Regions from separate parts of the Clostridium saccharoperbutylacetonicum N1-4(HMT) genome, predicted to be linked through region 2. Evidence: predicted binding sites of a transcription regulator. Region 2 holds the regulator's gene; the other holds the start of a gene.
The links. The regulator CtsR, encoded in region 2, represses protease genes until heat stress. The targets are predictions, from matches to a motif close to AAGGTCAANNAAGGTCAAAT.

Region 1 (8,096 bases), 1.1 Mb from region 2:
ACTATTTTCCGTTATTACAAAACTAAAAAAGACCTTTTATTTGCTATTCCTTATGCATTATCAAATAATTCATTGTTTGAAGTCTTCCTTAATGATTTTAAAGAGATTTTAGATGATGATCCTGCTGATTTTGAAATCTTTTTAAAGAAACTTATTTTAAATAGGCAGAAATTTATTTGTGAAACAGCACCTATTATAAAAGTTGTTATTCAAGAAGTTCCCTTTCATCCAGAACTAAGACAAAAGATATTAAATACAGTAATTCTGCCATCTGTTAAAAGAATTAAGATTATTATTGATAAGTTTAAAGCTCAAGGTAAACTTATTGATATTCCAAGCAATTCTATTGCAAATCTAATAGCTACTTCTGTTTTTGGGTATCTATTCTTACATTATATTGCTTTGCCTGAATTACCCAATTGTGAAGAGGATATAGATTATCTAGTTCATTATATTATGAATGGAATTTCAAAAACTAGCACAACTACAAATTAACCTACTTCTGTAAAATTACAAAAATAAATTGCAAAGGGTGATTTTATGAGAAAATTATTTATGTTTGGATCAATTATTTTTTTCCTTGCTATTACTACTGGATGTTCTTCTAATTCAAATATATTAACATTAAAAGGCGATATTCAAAATAACATTTCTCCTGCTACAAGTACTGTTTCAGGAAAAATTATAGAAATGAAAAAAAATCAAGGTGAGACTGTAAAAAAAGGTGATATCATAGCAGTTATAGATAATACTAATCAAAAATTCAATGTTGATCAAATGCAGGCTCTTGTGAATATGAAAAAAGCAAAACTTGAAGAACTTCAAATCGGAACTCGTCAAGAGCAGATTGATCAAGCTGAAGCACAAGTTCGTGCTGCTAAAGCGCAAGTAGAGCTTTTAACTTCTGGTAATAGAAATCAACAAATTGAACAAGCAAAAAATGAGGTATCAATTGCTCAAGATGCTGTTAATTCAGCTCAAACTTCTTATGATTACATAAACACTCAGTATAACAATACAACTCAGTTATATCAAAGTGGAGCAGTAGCAAAAAGCACCTTAGATGATGCAAAGTATAAATTAGATACTGCTTCTACACAGCTTTCATCAGCTAAACTTAAATTTGAAAGCGCTAATGAGCAGCTAAGTTTATTACAAGAAGGTGCTACCTCTCAAGCAATCGATACTGCAAAAGCAAATTATGATGCTGCAAATTCTCAATTGACCTTATTAAAAAATGGTTCTACTAAACAAGCTATTGCTGCTGCTCAAGGTGACTTGGATCAAGTTCTTGCTCAATTAAATCAAGCTCAAAACAACTTAAACAACTGTAATCTTGTTGCTTTAAATGATGGAATAATAATAAGCAAAAACTATGAGCTTGGAGATGTTGTAAATATAGGAAGTGATGTGGCTGATATAGCAATTTCGAACGATTTATATGTACTATGCTATATACCTGATCAATATCTAGATAAAATTTCTTATAATCAATCTCTAAACGTAACAACTGCAATAGGAAATCAAACAGGAACAGTTAACTATATAGCATTAAAACATGAATATACGCCTAAGGACAAGCAGTCAACTTCTGATAGCAAGCATATAGCTACTAAAATTAAAGTTTCTATCACTGATAGTGATGGTACATTGAAATCTGGAATGACTGCTAATGTTGAAATTCCAATCAAATAATCCAGACATATACTATAATTATCAATGTTTATTTATTAATTTAAAAAACAAACACAACAGGCGGCCCAATTTGGACTGACTGTTGTGTTTATATATTAATAATTTATTCTAACAGAACTTTCAAAACTATATCTCATTTTCACATACTCAAACTATTGCTTATCTGGTAATAAGACAGGTTCTATAGTAATTTCTTCACCATTCCCATCAATTCTAACCTTAGAACCATAAATCAAATCACCTTTTATTATCATTCTTGCAAGTCTGTTTTCTAATATATTTTGGATATATCTCTTAAGAGGTCTTGCTCCGTAAACTACATCATATCCTTCTCTTGCCATTATTGTCTTAGCTTCTTCTGTGACTTCTATTTCTATATTTTTATCTTTTAATCTTAAGCCTACATCTCTTAAGAATATATCAATAATTTTCTTGATGCCTGATTCTGCTAATGGCTTAAACATTATTGTATCATCTACTCTATTTAAAAACTCTGGCTTAAATCTTGATTTTAAAACACTCATCACTTTAGCTTTAATGTCTTCTTCAACATGTTCATCATTTTTATTTTCTAGTAAATATTCACTTCCTATATTTGAAGTCATTATTATTATAGTATTTTTAAAATCAACGGTCTTACCTTTATTATCTGTTAATCTACCATCATCTAAAATTTGAAGGAATATATTAAATACATCCTCATGGGCCTTTTCGATTTCATCAAATAAAATTACACTATAAGGACTTCTTCTTACTGCTTCAGTTAATTGACCACCTTCATCATAGCCTACGTATCCTGGAGGCGCTCCAACTAATCTAGATACAGAATGCTTTTCCATATATTCTGACATATCTATACGAATAATACTTTCTTCTGAATCAAAAAGGTTTCTAGCCAAAGTCTTAGCTAACTCTGTCTTACCAACTCCTGTTGGTCCTAAAAAGATAAATGATCCTATTGGTCTATTAATATCTTTTAGGCCAGCTCTTGCTCTAAGAATTGCATTAGTTACAGCTTCAATTGCTTCCCCTTGGCCTATAACTCTTTTACTCATATCATCTTCTAATCTTAAAAGTTTTTCTCTTTCTCCTTCAAGCAAATTAGTCACAGGAATTCCAGTCCATTTTGAAAGTACAGCTGATACTTCTTGTTCTGTAACTTCTTCTTTCAATAATGCACCTTCATAGTTATCTCTTAGTTCAATTTCTTTTTGCTTTATTTCTTCTTCCAATGCTGGGATTTTACTATATTGGATTTCAGCTACTTTATTATAGTCAAAATTTCTTTGAGCAGCTTCTATTTCTCCTCTTGCATCATCCAATTGACTTTTTAAGGTTTTTATAGCTGTAATTTGTTCCTTTTCTTTTGTATATTTAGCAGTCATTTCATCATTTTTCTCTTTTAATTCTGCTAATTCCTTTTCAAGATCCTCTAATCTATTTCTTGAATTATCATCCTTTTCTTTAGCAAGAGCTTCTTTTTCTATTTCTAATTTAAATATTTTTCTTCTTATAACATCTAATTCTGTTGGAAGAGAGTCAATTTCTGATCTTATCATGGCTCCAGCTTCATCAATCAAATCAATAGCTTTATCTGGCATAAATCTATCTTGAATATATCTATCTGAAAGCTTTGCAGCAGCTACTATAGCCGAATCATGAATTCTGATTCCATGATGAATTTCAAATCTTTCCTTTAAGCCTCTTAAAATAGCAATTGTATCATCAACCGAAGGCTCATCAATAATTACAGGTTGGAATCTTCTTTCTAAGGCCTTGTCTTTTTCAATATACTTTCTATATTCATCAAAAGTAGTAGCACCAATGCAATGTAATTCTCCTCTAGCTAATAATGGCTTTATTAGGTTTCCTGCATCCATTGCACCATCAGTTTTTCCTGCACCAACTATAGTATGAATTTCATCTATAAATAATAATATTCTTCCATCACTGCTTTGAACTTCTTTTAAAACAGCCTTTAATCTTTCTTCAAATTCACCCCTGTACTTAGCTCCAGCTATTAAAGCTCCCATATCAAGGGAAAATATAATTTTATCTTTTAATCCTTCTGGAACATCTCCTCTAACTATTCTCTCAGCTAATCCTTCAATAATAGCAGTTTTACCAACACCTGGTTCTCCTATTAGGACAGGATTATTTTTTGTTCTTCTTGAAAGAATTCTTATAGTTCTTCTTATTTCCTCATCTCTTCCTATTACCGGATCAAGTTTATGCTTTTTAGCAAGATCAACTAAATTTGTTCCATACTTAGCTAACGCATCATATGTTCCCTCTGGATCTTGAGTTTCAACTCTTTGGCTTCCTCTAACTTCTGAAAGAACTTTCAAAAAATTATCTTTAGTTATATTGTATTTATTTAATATTTTTGAAATTTCACTATTATTTTTGATTTCCATAATAGCTAACATTAAGTGTTCAACACTAACATAAGAATCTTCAAATTTCTTTGAAATCTCTTCTGCTTTAATCAAAACCTCTTCAACTTTTCTAGTAATATATACATTTCCAACGCCTTCTCCTAATACCTTTGGCATTGAATTCAATTCATTATTTACAGTATCTTTTAAATTCTTTAACGGAACTCCCATTTTAGTAAAAATGTTTGGCACTAATCCATCTTCTTGCTCTATAAGAGCAGAAAAAAGATGTATTAAATCTATTTGCTGATGATTATACTTAACTGCTGCAACATTTGCATCATTTAATGCTTGTTGAACCCTTAATGTCATTTTATCAATATTCATATATATTCCTCCTTATTTCTTATATCCATACCTTTATTAATTTCCATAAGTATTTTTTTAAATCATACTTTACGATTGCAATATAAATAACTATTCTTTACTTATATAATAATATATAGGTCAAAGAAAGTCAAAGTTTGTTTTTAAATTTTCTTTAATTTTTTATTATAAACTTTTATTTTAAAATTTACTATTTTGTAGTAAAATATTATTATATATATAAATTATCAAAAATTTTGGTTAATAAATATTTTGCTGTTAAATTTATAAAAGAGGTGATTTTATGAGAGTAGATTCTATTATCAACAAAAATTTTCATATTATAAATGTAAACGATACTATTGATAAAGCTTTAGAATTAATGCATGACCTTAATATTAACGGTATGCCTGTAGTAGATGATAGTGAAACATTGGTTGGAATGATAGTTAAAGCTGACATATATAGATTTATGATACATCCTGGACATTATGTTAGCTGCCCTGTTGAATGGGTTATGTCAAAGTCTGTAATACTTTCGCAATCTGATGAAGATATTATAACAGTCGCTAAACGTTTGAGAAAAAATGATATTGTCGCAATGCCTGTAGTAAATAATGATAAAATTGTTGGTGTTATTACTATTGATGATATATTAGATTATTTTCTAGGTAAAAATGAAGATAATGATGATTAGTTAAATATAGTGTATCTTTTATTTTTTAGAATTGTATAAATATTTCTTAATGCATAAAGCACTTTGAGTTAGATGACTCATACTTTACTTGGCTCACCTCTTCAGTTTGGCAAGTTAAAGTAGAAAAACTAGCTTAAAGTGCTTTTAATATACACAGAATTGTACTTTATTAAATTTTTTTATCTACAGCCAATGCTAAATTGTAATACTTTATAGAATCCTCTATATCTCCAAGTTTATAATACAATTTTCCCATATCTACATATCGAGCTTTCCTTTGCTCCCTTGATCCAAATTTATAAAGTGAATCCAAAGATAAATTCATATATTTTTCTGCTTCACTATATAAATTCATATTTTGAAGAATTGTTCCCTTCAGATAATATGATTTTTCAATCAACTTTATGTTATTGGTAATAATAGCTGCATTTAAAGCTTCTTCTGCCATTTTATCAGCGATTTCATATTCCTTATTATCAATTAGTATTCCAGTACAATCATTTAAAAATTGAACGTTCTTTTCTACATTATCTCGTGGGAATATTTTAATTCCTTCTTGTATTTCAGCAATTGCTTTTTTTCTTTCATCAGCTTCAAAATAGTATTTTCCATAATTTCCATGAGATAGTGCTAATGAAATAGGATTATGTTTTTGATATTCAAAGGCTTTCTTTTTATATTCATCAACACAGTCCTTTTTTAGTTTGATGCATACTGTTGCGTATATATGATAAACCTTACCTTTACTTTCATCAGTTTTAAGGCTATTAACGTATTCTATAATTTCAGATAAAATACTATACGCTTCCTCTGATTTTCCTATATTTTGATAACACAAAGCTTCATTATAACCTATTAGGCAATACTCCGTCTTATCCATTTTTTCTTTTTGCTGCTGAAACATTTCTCTAAGCTTACTGTAATATGAAATTGCTTCAATATATTCTCCATTTTGAGAAAGATATCTTGCCATATCTTTAAAATATATAACAGTATTTTTATGTTTATTATTTCTTTGATATAAATCATAATATTGTGAAACTATTAATTGAATATTTTCAACTTTATTTTCTTCTACATAATAAGAAAATAATATATGAATTAACTCAAATGCTAAATCATAAAATTTATATTTAATCGCATAACTTAAATTATCTTTTAATTTATTTTCTGAATCATCATCACAGGCAATATTTTTTCTTATAATTTTTAAGTTATTTAATATTTGCTCATAAACATCTTCTGTTAAATAGTCTAAATCTATTTCTATTTTTTCAGCTATATATTTAAGTAACTCTTTATCTGCCTTAATTTTCCCATTTTCTATGCAACTCATTTTAGCAATTGAAATTTTGTGTCCACACAATTCTTTTAATGTAATACCTTTAAATATTCGAGCTCTTTTTATCTTTTCTCCAGTTGATAGTATTTCCAAAAATATCACCCATTTACTTAAAAATTTTTTAATTTTCTAGTTGTTCTGCTTCGTCAAACAATTTTACTCCCTGATCTAAATAATACGAAGCCTTTTCTACGTCCTTCTTAGATATAAAGTATTTTCCAAGTCTCATGGATAATTCTCCTGCCTTAGTTAATCTTCCACTATTTTTTGCCAGTATATATGTATCAATTAATACATTTTCTGCCTGCTCAAAATTTTCATCAATATTACACATAGTATATTCAATTAGCTTACAGTTAATAATCCTATCAACATCTTCATTTTTTATACTACTTTCAATATCTTTTAATATTTTGCTACATTCACCTGTATTTTTTAGTTTTAAATAACTTTTACAAATATCCATTAATATATCATTAACATGTCCAACTTTATTATAAATACTTACATTTCTAGATATCTCATAATGCTTAATAGATTCTTCTAGATCTCCTAATTCATAGAACAATTTACCCAAATTTTGTTCTATATTTACAATACTCTTATTGTATTGTATTTTTTTATATACTTCCAATGTTTTTTGGGAATACTTTAATGCATTTATTAAATCTCCCTTTTTATTAAACTCTTCTGCTAATTCAAATAAATTTCTTGCGTAGTCCTCATCATTATATATTTGTTGAAAACGCTTTTTTGACAAGTATGAATACTCTAATGCAGATTCCAAGTCTTCTATATTAAAATAAGTTCTAGCCATATTATAATATATTTCCCCTAATAAGAACTCATCTACAATATTATTGTCTAAATATACTTTTTCTGCTTGCTTTAAATAACTACTAGAAGAATGGTATGCTTTAGATTCTAATGCTATGTTAGCTAAATTTAGAAAGGCTTTAATTATTTGCTCATAATTGTTATTTTTAACAAATATTACGTTCGCTGATAAAAAAAACTTCTGAGCCATTGGGAAATCTTTTTTATACATATACGACTTTGCTGTTATAAAATATATAATTGCTTTTCTATACTCTAAATTGTATTTTTCGCAATAATATAACGCATTATCAATATATCTTTGTCCCTTTTCATAATCTCCTTGTAATATGCAGGATTCCCCTACCTGCTCATAATATAAACTTATCTTTTCAGCTTGGCTTTCTTCTGATTCCATTAAATACTCAACAGTAGTATTTAATGAATTAGCTAAATATTCTAATAAATCAACCGATGGATTTGAACGACTTGATTCTACCAAGCTTATCTGTCCTGGAGTTATTCTGTCCTTAGCCAAATCCTTTAATGTCATATTTAATTCTTTTCTTCTTCTTTTAATTTTTTCTCCTAATGATAGAATTTCCATTTTTTAATCCTTCTCTATTCAACAAATTATTTAAATATTTTTTTGCTTTTTTCTTATTATATCATAAATTTATAAAAAATTGCATAAAAATATAAACATACCATAAATTTTATAATATCTCCTATATTCCTAATGTTTTATTTATAAAAAAGCAAAATAAAAGGGTATGAAATTATTTCATCCCTTATATTTTGC
Region 2 (8,096 bases):
AAATTTATACCTTGCTCTCTTATCTTTATACCACCTGTAGTTTTTATGATAACATTTTTATCATATAAATTTATATTACCTCGCTGTTCTAAAATAGATATTAATGTATTTAACTTATCTTTACCTAATGTTTCACCTATTCTAGTTGGATATGGAGTAAAACTCTTAGATACTAAACTCTCTATCTCTGTTATAATACATCTTGTCCCTTCCTTGATGACAGTCAATGCACTCCCTGATATTACTTCACCTTCTTCACGTTTTGTCATGAAAAATTCTGATGGATTATCTATTGAAACAATTCCTTCCTCTCGCATTTGAAAGAATCCATTTTCAATTCCACCGAATCTATTCTTTGAACTTACAAGTACACGTAATTCTTCATCATTATCATCCTCTATAATAAGAACAGTATCCACTAAATGTTCTAATGCTCGTAACCCAGCTAATTCATCATTTTTTGTCATTTGCCCTACTATAATAACAGCTCTAGGCCTCTTCTCATTTTTTGCAACATGAAGCAACGCATTAGCACATTCCATTGTTTGAGTTGGAGATCCTGCTCTTGCTGGTAATGATGCTTCCATGGTGAATGTTTGGATACTATCTATAATTACCATATCAGGATCTATTTCTTCCACAGCATCTAGTACATTATCAAGATTATTTTCTTGTAATACCCATATATTTTCATGAATTTTATCAAGAATCCTATCTGCTCTATTTTTTATCTGACTATCACTTTCTTCTCCAGATGCATAAATTACTTTATATCCTTCTTTAGCAATGCAATTTGAAATTTGTAAAAGCAGTGTTGATTTTCCTGCTCCTGGTCTAGCTGTTATAATAGAAATTGAATCCTTAACAATTCCTCCACCCATTACACGATCAAATTCATTTATACCTGTAACTATCCTATTACTCTTACTAGATACTACCTCATAAAGCTTCTTTATACTTTTTTTAGATGTTTGGCGTGTTCTAGAATCTGTATTTTTAAGTTCAACTGTAATTTCCTCCAGTGTATTCCAACTGCTACATGTTGGACATTTCCCCAACCACTTTATACTCTCAAAACCACAATTTGAACACCTATATAATGTTTTCTTTTTCATATAATGTCTCCTTTTTTATTCACTCCTATAAATATCTTTATGCTACCTAAATAAATTTCTTTTAATTAAAATGGACCATTTCAGTCTATGATAAATTTCATTCTTGAAACAGTCCATCAATTACAGATTAGCTTCTATTCATCTCCAAATCATTTTTAACAGATTTTCTAAAAACAAGTTTATTTTCTAATTGACTTACGCTAACTCTATCTCCAATTCGTATATTTCCTTGTAAAATTTCTTCACTTAGCTTATCTTCTACTTCTTTAATAATAAGTCTTCTTAAAGGTCTTGCTCCATAATCCAAATCAATTCCTTTATTTAACAAAAACTTCTTGCTATTATCCTCAAAATTTAGATAGATATCCCTACTTTCAAGTCTTTCCTTGATTGATGCAAGCATCAAATCAATAATTTGATTTAAATCATCATCACTTAGCTTATGGAATACTATAGTATCATCTATTCTATTCAAGAATTCAGGTCTAAATTTTTGTTTTAATTCCCCTAATATGTTTTCCTTCATTTTCTCATATTCAGTTTCTTCATTATTATTTGAATTACTACTGAACCCTATGCTTTTTTGTTTTTTAATTTGATGAGCTCCAACATTTGAGGTCATTATAATTATTGTATTCTTAAAATTAACAACCTTTCCTTTACCATCTGTGAGTCTTCCATCTTCCATAATTTGAAGCAATATATTAAATACTTCTGGATTAGCTTTTTCAATTTCATCCAAGAGAACTATTGAATATGGTTTTCTCCTAACAGCTTCTGTAAGTTGGCCACCTTCTTCATACCCTACATATCCTGGAGGAGAACCTATTAATCTTGCAACAGAATGGCTTTCCATATATTCTGACATATCTACTCTTATAATACTATTTTCATCACCAAACATAGCTTCTGCAAGTGCCTTAGATAGTTCAGTTTTTCCTACTCCTGTTGGTCCTAAAAATATGAAACTTCCAATTGGTCTATTTGGATCCTTTATGCCAACTCTTGCTCTTCTTACAGCTCTCGCTATAGATTTTACAGCTTCATTTTGACCTATAACTCTTTTGTGTAGTATGTTTTCTAAATTTAATAATCTTTCGCTTTCTGACTCTGTTAATTTCCTTATTGGTATTTTTGTCCAAGATGCTACTACGCTTGCTATTTTTTCTGCATCCACAACTAGTGTCTTAATTGAATTTTGTGTGTCCCAATTATTCTTCATATTGTTTAGCTGATCTTTTAACTCTCTCTCTTTATCTCTTAAACTAGCTGCTCTTTCAAAATCTTGTACCCTAATAGCATCTTCCTTTTCCTTGCCTATATTTTCAATTCTTTCCTCTAAATCTTTTAGGTCTGGTGGTGCTGTCAAACTTTGTATTCTTACTTTTGCAGCCCCTTCATCTATTAAATCAATAGCTTTATCTGGCATAAATCTATCTGTTATATATCTATCTGACAAGTTAACAGCTGCTTCTAGAGCCTCATCTGTAATTTCAACCCTATGGTGTGCTTCATATTTATCTCTTAAGCCTTTTAATATCTCTAAAGTTTCTTCTTTTGAAGGTTCCCCTACTACTATAGGTTGGAATCTTCTCTCTAATGCAGAATCCTTTTCAATATATTTTCTATACTCATCTATAGTAGTTGCTCCAATACATTGAATCTCTCCTCTAGCCAAAGCTGGCTTAAGTATATTTGATGCATCAATAGCGCCTTCGGCACCTCCAGCACCAATTATAGTATGAATCTCGTCAATAAAAATAATTATGTCCTTATCTTTGATAATTTCCTCCATTGTCTTTTTTAGTCTTTCCTCAAATTCTCCTCTATACTTTGCTCCTGCAATCATTGACGTTAAGTCCAAAGAAATAACTCTCTTACTTCTTAGTATTTCGGGAATATTTCCTTCAACAATTCTTTGAGCCAATCCTTCTACTACCGCTGTCTTACCAACTCCTGGTTCCCCAATTAAACATGGATTATTTTTAATCCTTCTACAAAGAATTTCTAATAACCTTTGAGTTTCATTATCTCTTCCTATAACAGGATCCAATCCTTGTTCTTTTGATAATGCTGTTAGATCTCTTCCATACTTATCAAGCATAGGAGTATCTGCCTTCTTATTTTCCATCGTATTTTTATCACTAACTTTATCTTCATAATTTCCTGATAAAAATGCAAGTAACTCCTCACTTATAATAGCAAAATTAAGATTTAAACTTTTTAGAATTGTATAAGCCATCCCCTCTTCTTGATTAAGTAACGCCAACAAAATGTGTTCTGGACTGACATATTTATGATTTAATTTTTTAGCTGCTGCAAAACTTTCATCAACCAATCTTTTTGTTCTTGGTGTTAGTAATATATTATCATCTGTTTTTTTAATATCACCATATCCTAAATATCTATGTATCATTGCTCTAATCTTTTCACTATCAATGCCATGTTTATTTAGTAATTTTGCAGAATATCCATCTTCTTTTAATATTCCAAGCAGCATATGTTCTGTCCCAACATATCCGTGCTTAAATTTTTCAGATTCATTTTCAGCTTCTAAAATTACAGCTTGAGCCCTTTCTGTTAATTTATTATATTCCATATAACTTACCTCCTATCTTTCATCAGGCTAATACTTCTTTTATAAAATTTGCTCTTTCATGCTTACTTTCTTTTTCATCTAAAACTTTTCCAAAGTAATTTTGCAGTGCTGAATCACTTACATGTGTGAATAAGTTATCTAATTTATTTTTATTCATGTTTAAAATCTCTAATTCTGCTCCCAATCTAACATTAGATAATAAATCTATAGTTTCTTTAAAGTCTAGAAGAATTGCATTCTTTAATATTCCATAAGCTCTAAATACTCTATCTTCTAGCTCATATCTGCATTTACTAAGTAGTATCTCTCTAAATTTATTTTCTTCTGTAATTACACTAAGAACGGCTTCTTTTAATTTTCGTATGATATTTTCTTCTGTCAATCCTAATGATACCTTATTTGCTATTCTATATAGATTTCCATGCACCTTATTTCCATCCAAATAAACACCCTTTATTATCATCCCACTTTCATTAAGATTTTTTGAGATATTTTTAATTTCCTCACTCATTGTAATTGCTGGTAAATGCAATATCACAGAAGCCTTCATTCCCGTACCAACATTCTCTGGTGAAGCTGTTAAATATCCTAAATTTTCATCAAACGCATATTCAAAATTCTTTTCTAACTTATCATCAATGATTGATGCTCTGCTAAAAGCTTCGTCTAAATTTAATCCTCCACTAATACATTGAATACCTATATGATCCTTCTCATTTATCATAATACTAACATCTTCATTTTTATTAACAATAAATGCACCCTTATCAAAATTTTTTAATAGTTCTTCACTAATTAAATTCCTATCTAAATATTGTTTACTGAAATCATTTTTTGTATTCCAAATTTCATGCATTGTAATTTCTTCATCTATAAATTCGTTTTTAAGTGTGTTATATATTATTTTACTATTCTCTCTCCCTTTAATGTAATTCAACTTATTCGGGAATGGTAAATCATTAATATTTCTAGCAAGTAATACTTTACTACTTAATACTATTCCTATTTGTCCATCTTCATAATTAATCATTCCATTCACCTTCCTTTACATTAAATTCATGTTTTAGTCCATTTTCTAATATATATAACTCCAACTTTTTGATTTCATCCCTTATGATAGCAGCTCTTTCGTATTCTTCCGTCAATATTAATTGCTGCATTTCCTCCTTTAATCCTTTAAGTCTTTGTCTTTGAACTAATTCTTTCCCCTTAATTTTAGGAATTTTTCCTATGTGCTTTATCCCTAATTGCAAACTCTTTATTCGTGGTTCAAGAACAACCTGAAAATCCTTGTAACAATTTGCGCATCCTAACCTTCCTGACTTTTTAAATTCATCATAAGTTAATCCACAATTTGAACAAACAGTTTCTTTTATTTTATTACTATCTACATCACTTTTATTCATATCTGCATTAGATAATATTTCTGTAATCATTCCTTGTAGTGGCAAATTGATATTTTTTAATATAGGATTAAAAAATGGAACATTTGCTATGTCTTTTGCACAATTCTCACATAACCACACTTCTTGTTTTTGTCCATTCATTATAGTAACTAAATTTATTTTCGCCTCATTTTTCCTACATTTTTCACACAACATATATATCCCCACCTTTAAGATAAAATTATCATAATCATTCCTTTTAAAATATCGGCTCTTATTTTATTTTTATTATCTGCTGAAGTTAAACTTCTATCATTTACTGCTATTTTCATTATCTCGCATTCTCTTTTTTCAATAATGCCAGATTCTAATAAGTGATTGACCAATGCATTTGCATTGTGATATGTTATTGTATCTCCTATACTTTGATTTATCAATTCTTCTCTTTTGTTTAAATCGTCATATTCCAATTGTTTTATCGCAATATGACCGCCTCCACCCCTCTTACTTTCTATTAAATATCCTCTTTCGTAAGTAAATCTAGTTGTTAGTACATAGTTTATTTGAGATGGTGCACATCTAAATTGATCTGCCAATTCATTTCTTTGTATAAAAACCACATTATTTGCATTTTCATTAAACATTTGTTTTATAAATTCTTCTATTATATCTGAAAGTCTTGCCATAAAATCACCTACTTAAACCTTAATAATATTTTTGTTTTTGACTTACTTTGACTTTGTGATAATTATTATACTATATTTATTTTATTTTTAAAAGTGTAAATACACATTATTGATTATTTCTATTTTTATGTGTTAATACTATACAATAGACCAAAATTTGTAGGGGGTGGTTTTATGCAAATAACTTGGTATGGACATTCTTGCTTTCTAATAAAAACATCTATTGGAAAACGAATTTTAATCGATCCATTCGATAATAACCTTGGATATGAAAATGTTTTTCCAAAATGTGATTTAATCACATTTAGTCATAATCATTTTGATACTTCATATTTAAATACTACAAACAATACAACTAAATTAATTAATCAAACCGGAATCTTTGATATGAATTATATTAAAATAGAAGGGTTTAATTCATTTCATGATAAGTGTAATGGGCACAAAAGAGGTTCTAATATTATTTATATATTTAAAGAAGATAAATATACCCTCTGTCATTTAGGTCATTTGGGTCATATCCCATCTTCATCTATATTAGAAAATTTAAAAAATATTGATATTTTGCTTATCCCAATTGATGGTAACTTTACTCTAAATGGTTTTGAAGCAACAAAACTCTGCAAACTGATTTCACCTAAATATATAATTCCAATGAATTATAAAACCAATAAGACTTCCTTAAATTTAGATGATCCTAAAAATTTTATTTTATCTCAAAAATATGTGAAAAAAATTAATTCCAATATTTTAGACACTTCAAATTTAAATCCTAATTACGAACCAGAATGTATTTTATTAAAATGCCCATAAAAGCAATTTTAAAACTTTATATAAATTATAAAAATAAAAAAGATCGTCTAAAAAGACGATCTTTTTTTATTACTCTTGGTTTGGAGCTCCTACTGGGCAAACATTAGCACAGTTTCCACAATCAATACAAGTATCTGCATCGATAACGAATTGAGTATCCCCTTGAGTTATAGCACTAACTGGACATTCTCCAGCACATGCTCCACAACTAACGCATGAATCATTAATAACAAATGCCATCTAGAACACCTCCTAATAAATTGTGGCGATTAACCTCTTACATTTTATCATGTATTCTAATCTTTTTAAAGCATTTTATATCAGATACAAATTTATTTTTTCTCACATATAATAATATTTAAATTATATAATAATATATCCCAAGTCTTCTATTGAATTTATAACTTTTTCAAATGCCAAAAAACTATCATTATATATTACTGTTACTTCTTTCTTTGATAATGATATTTCTGTAGCTATCACACCTGAATTATTAACAATTATTTCTTGAATTACCTTAGCATCTTTATTTGATTCCATATTACAAATCTTAATAACAGATTTCATAGAAATTCCTCCTACTTTTCATTAATAAGATTTTTTAATAGTGTTTTATCTTCTTCTGATTCAACTACTAGTTTTATATTATTTTCATCAATTGTATCTTCATATTTTCCTGAAATAAGTTCTACATCTGTTATCTTAATTTCTTCAACTACTTCTTCGTCACCTTTTTTAATTTTAACTTTTACTATTTCTTTAACTATCGAATTGCCTATAACTTCGCCATTCCCAAATTCAGTTTTAACTATAGATCCCACCTTAGGCAATTTCTTTCTTATATTTTCATATGTAGTTTGCTCATAATTTAAGCAGCACATTAACCTTCCACATATCCCTGATATCTTAGTAGGATTTAAAGAAAGGTTCTGTTCTTTTGCCATTTTAATAGAAACAGATGCAAAATCCCCTAAAAATGTTGAGCAGCACATTGATCTTCCGCATGGTCCAAGTCCACCAATCATTTTAGCCTCATCTCTTACACCAATTTGCCTTAATTCTATTCTAGTTTTGAATATTGTAGCTAAATCTTTAACCAATTCTCTAAAATCAACTCTACCATCAGCCGTAAAATAAAATATAACCTTATGATTATCAAATGTATATTCAACATCAATTAATTTCATATCTAACTGATGTTCTTGAATTTTTCCTAAACATATTTCCAATGCTTCTTTTTCTTTATCTTTATTTTCTCTATGTTTTTTTATATCATTTTCATCCGCAATTCTTATAACATTCTTTAATGGTGATACTATATCTTCTTCGTTTATATCTTTAATTCCTATAACACATTCGCCAAATTCTATTCCTCTAGCTGTTTCTACTATCACATAGTCACCTTTATTAATCTTGAGTTCTGATGGACTAAAATAATAGATTTTTCCTGCCTTTTTAAACCTTACTCCTATAACTTTTATCATCAATTATACCTCCG

Region 1: clpB (ATP-dependent chaperone ClpB) is a predicted target of CtsR. The motif match lies at 4,577-4,596, and genes of this name have one in related genera.

Annotation. Positions count from the first base shown of each region.
Region 1 is NC_020291.1:5,620,310-5,628,405, forward strand. Features, by position in the region: gene CSPA_RS24730 (TetR/AcrR family transcriptional regulator) at 1-495, shown strand, start outside; gene CSPA_RS24735 (HlyD family secretion protein) at 541-1,695, shown strand; gene clpB (ATP-dependent chaperone ClpB) at 1,848-4,460, opposite strand; gene CSPA_RS24745 (CBS domain-containing protein) at 4,744-5,136, shown strand; gene CSPA_RS24750 (helix-turn-helix transcriptional regulator) at 5,306-6,571, opposite strand; gene CSPA_RS24755 (helix-turn-helix domain-containing protein) at 6,600-7,901, opposite strand.
Region 2 is NC_020291.1:158,113-166,208, reverse strand. Features, by position in the region: gene radA (DNA repair protein RadA) at 1-1,115, opposite strand, end outside; gene CSPA_RS00790 (ATP-dependent Clp protease ATP-binding subunit) at 1,243-3,714, opposite strand; gene CSPA_RS00785 (protein arginine kinase) at 3,737-4,744, opposite strand; gene CSPA_RS00780 (UvrB/UvrC motif-containing protein) at 4,737-5,315, opposite strand; gene CSPA_RS00775 (CtsR family transcriptional regulator) at 5,330-5,785, opposite strand; gene CSPA_RS00770 (MBL fold metallo-hydrolase) at 5,960-6,598, shown strand; gene CSPA_RS00765 (DUF362 domain-containing protein) at 6,668-6,838, opposite strand; gene CSPA_RS00760 (heavy-metal-associated domain-containing protein) at 6,962-7,165, opposite strand; gene CSPA_RS00755 (PSP1 domain-containing protein) at 7,177-8,082, opposite strand; gene CSPA_RS00750 (DNA polymerase III subunit delta') at 8,086-8,096, opposite strand, start outside.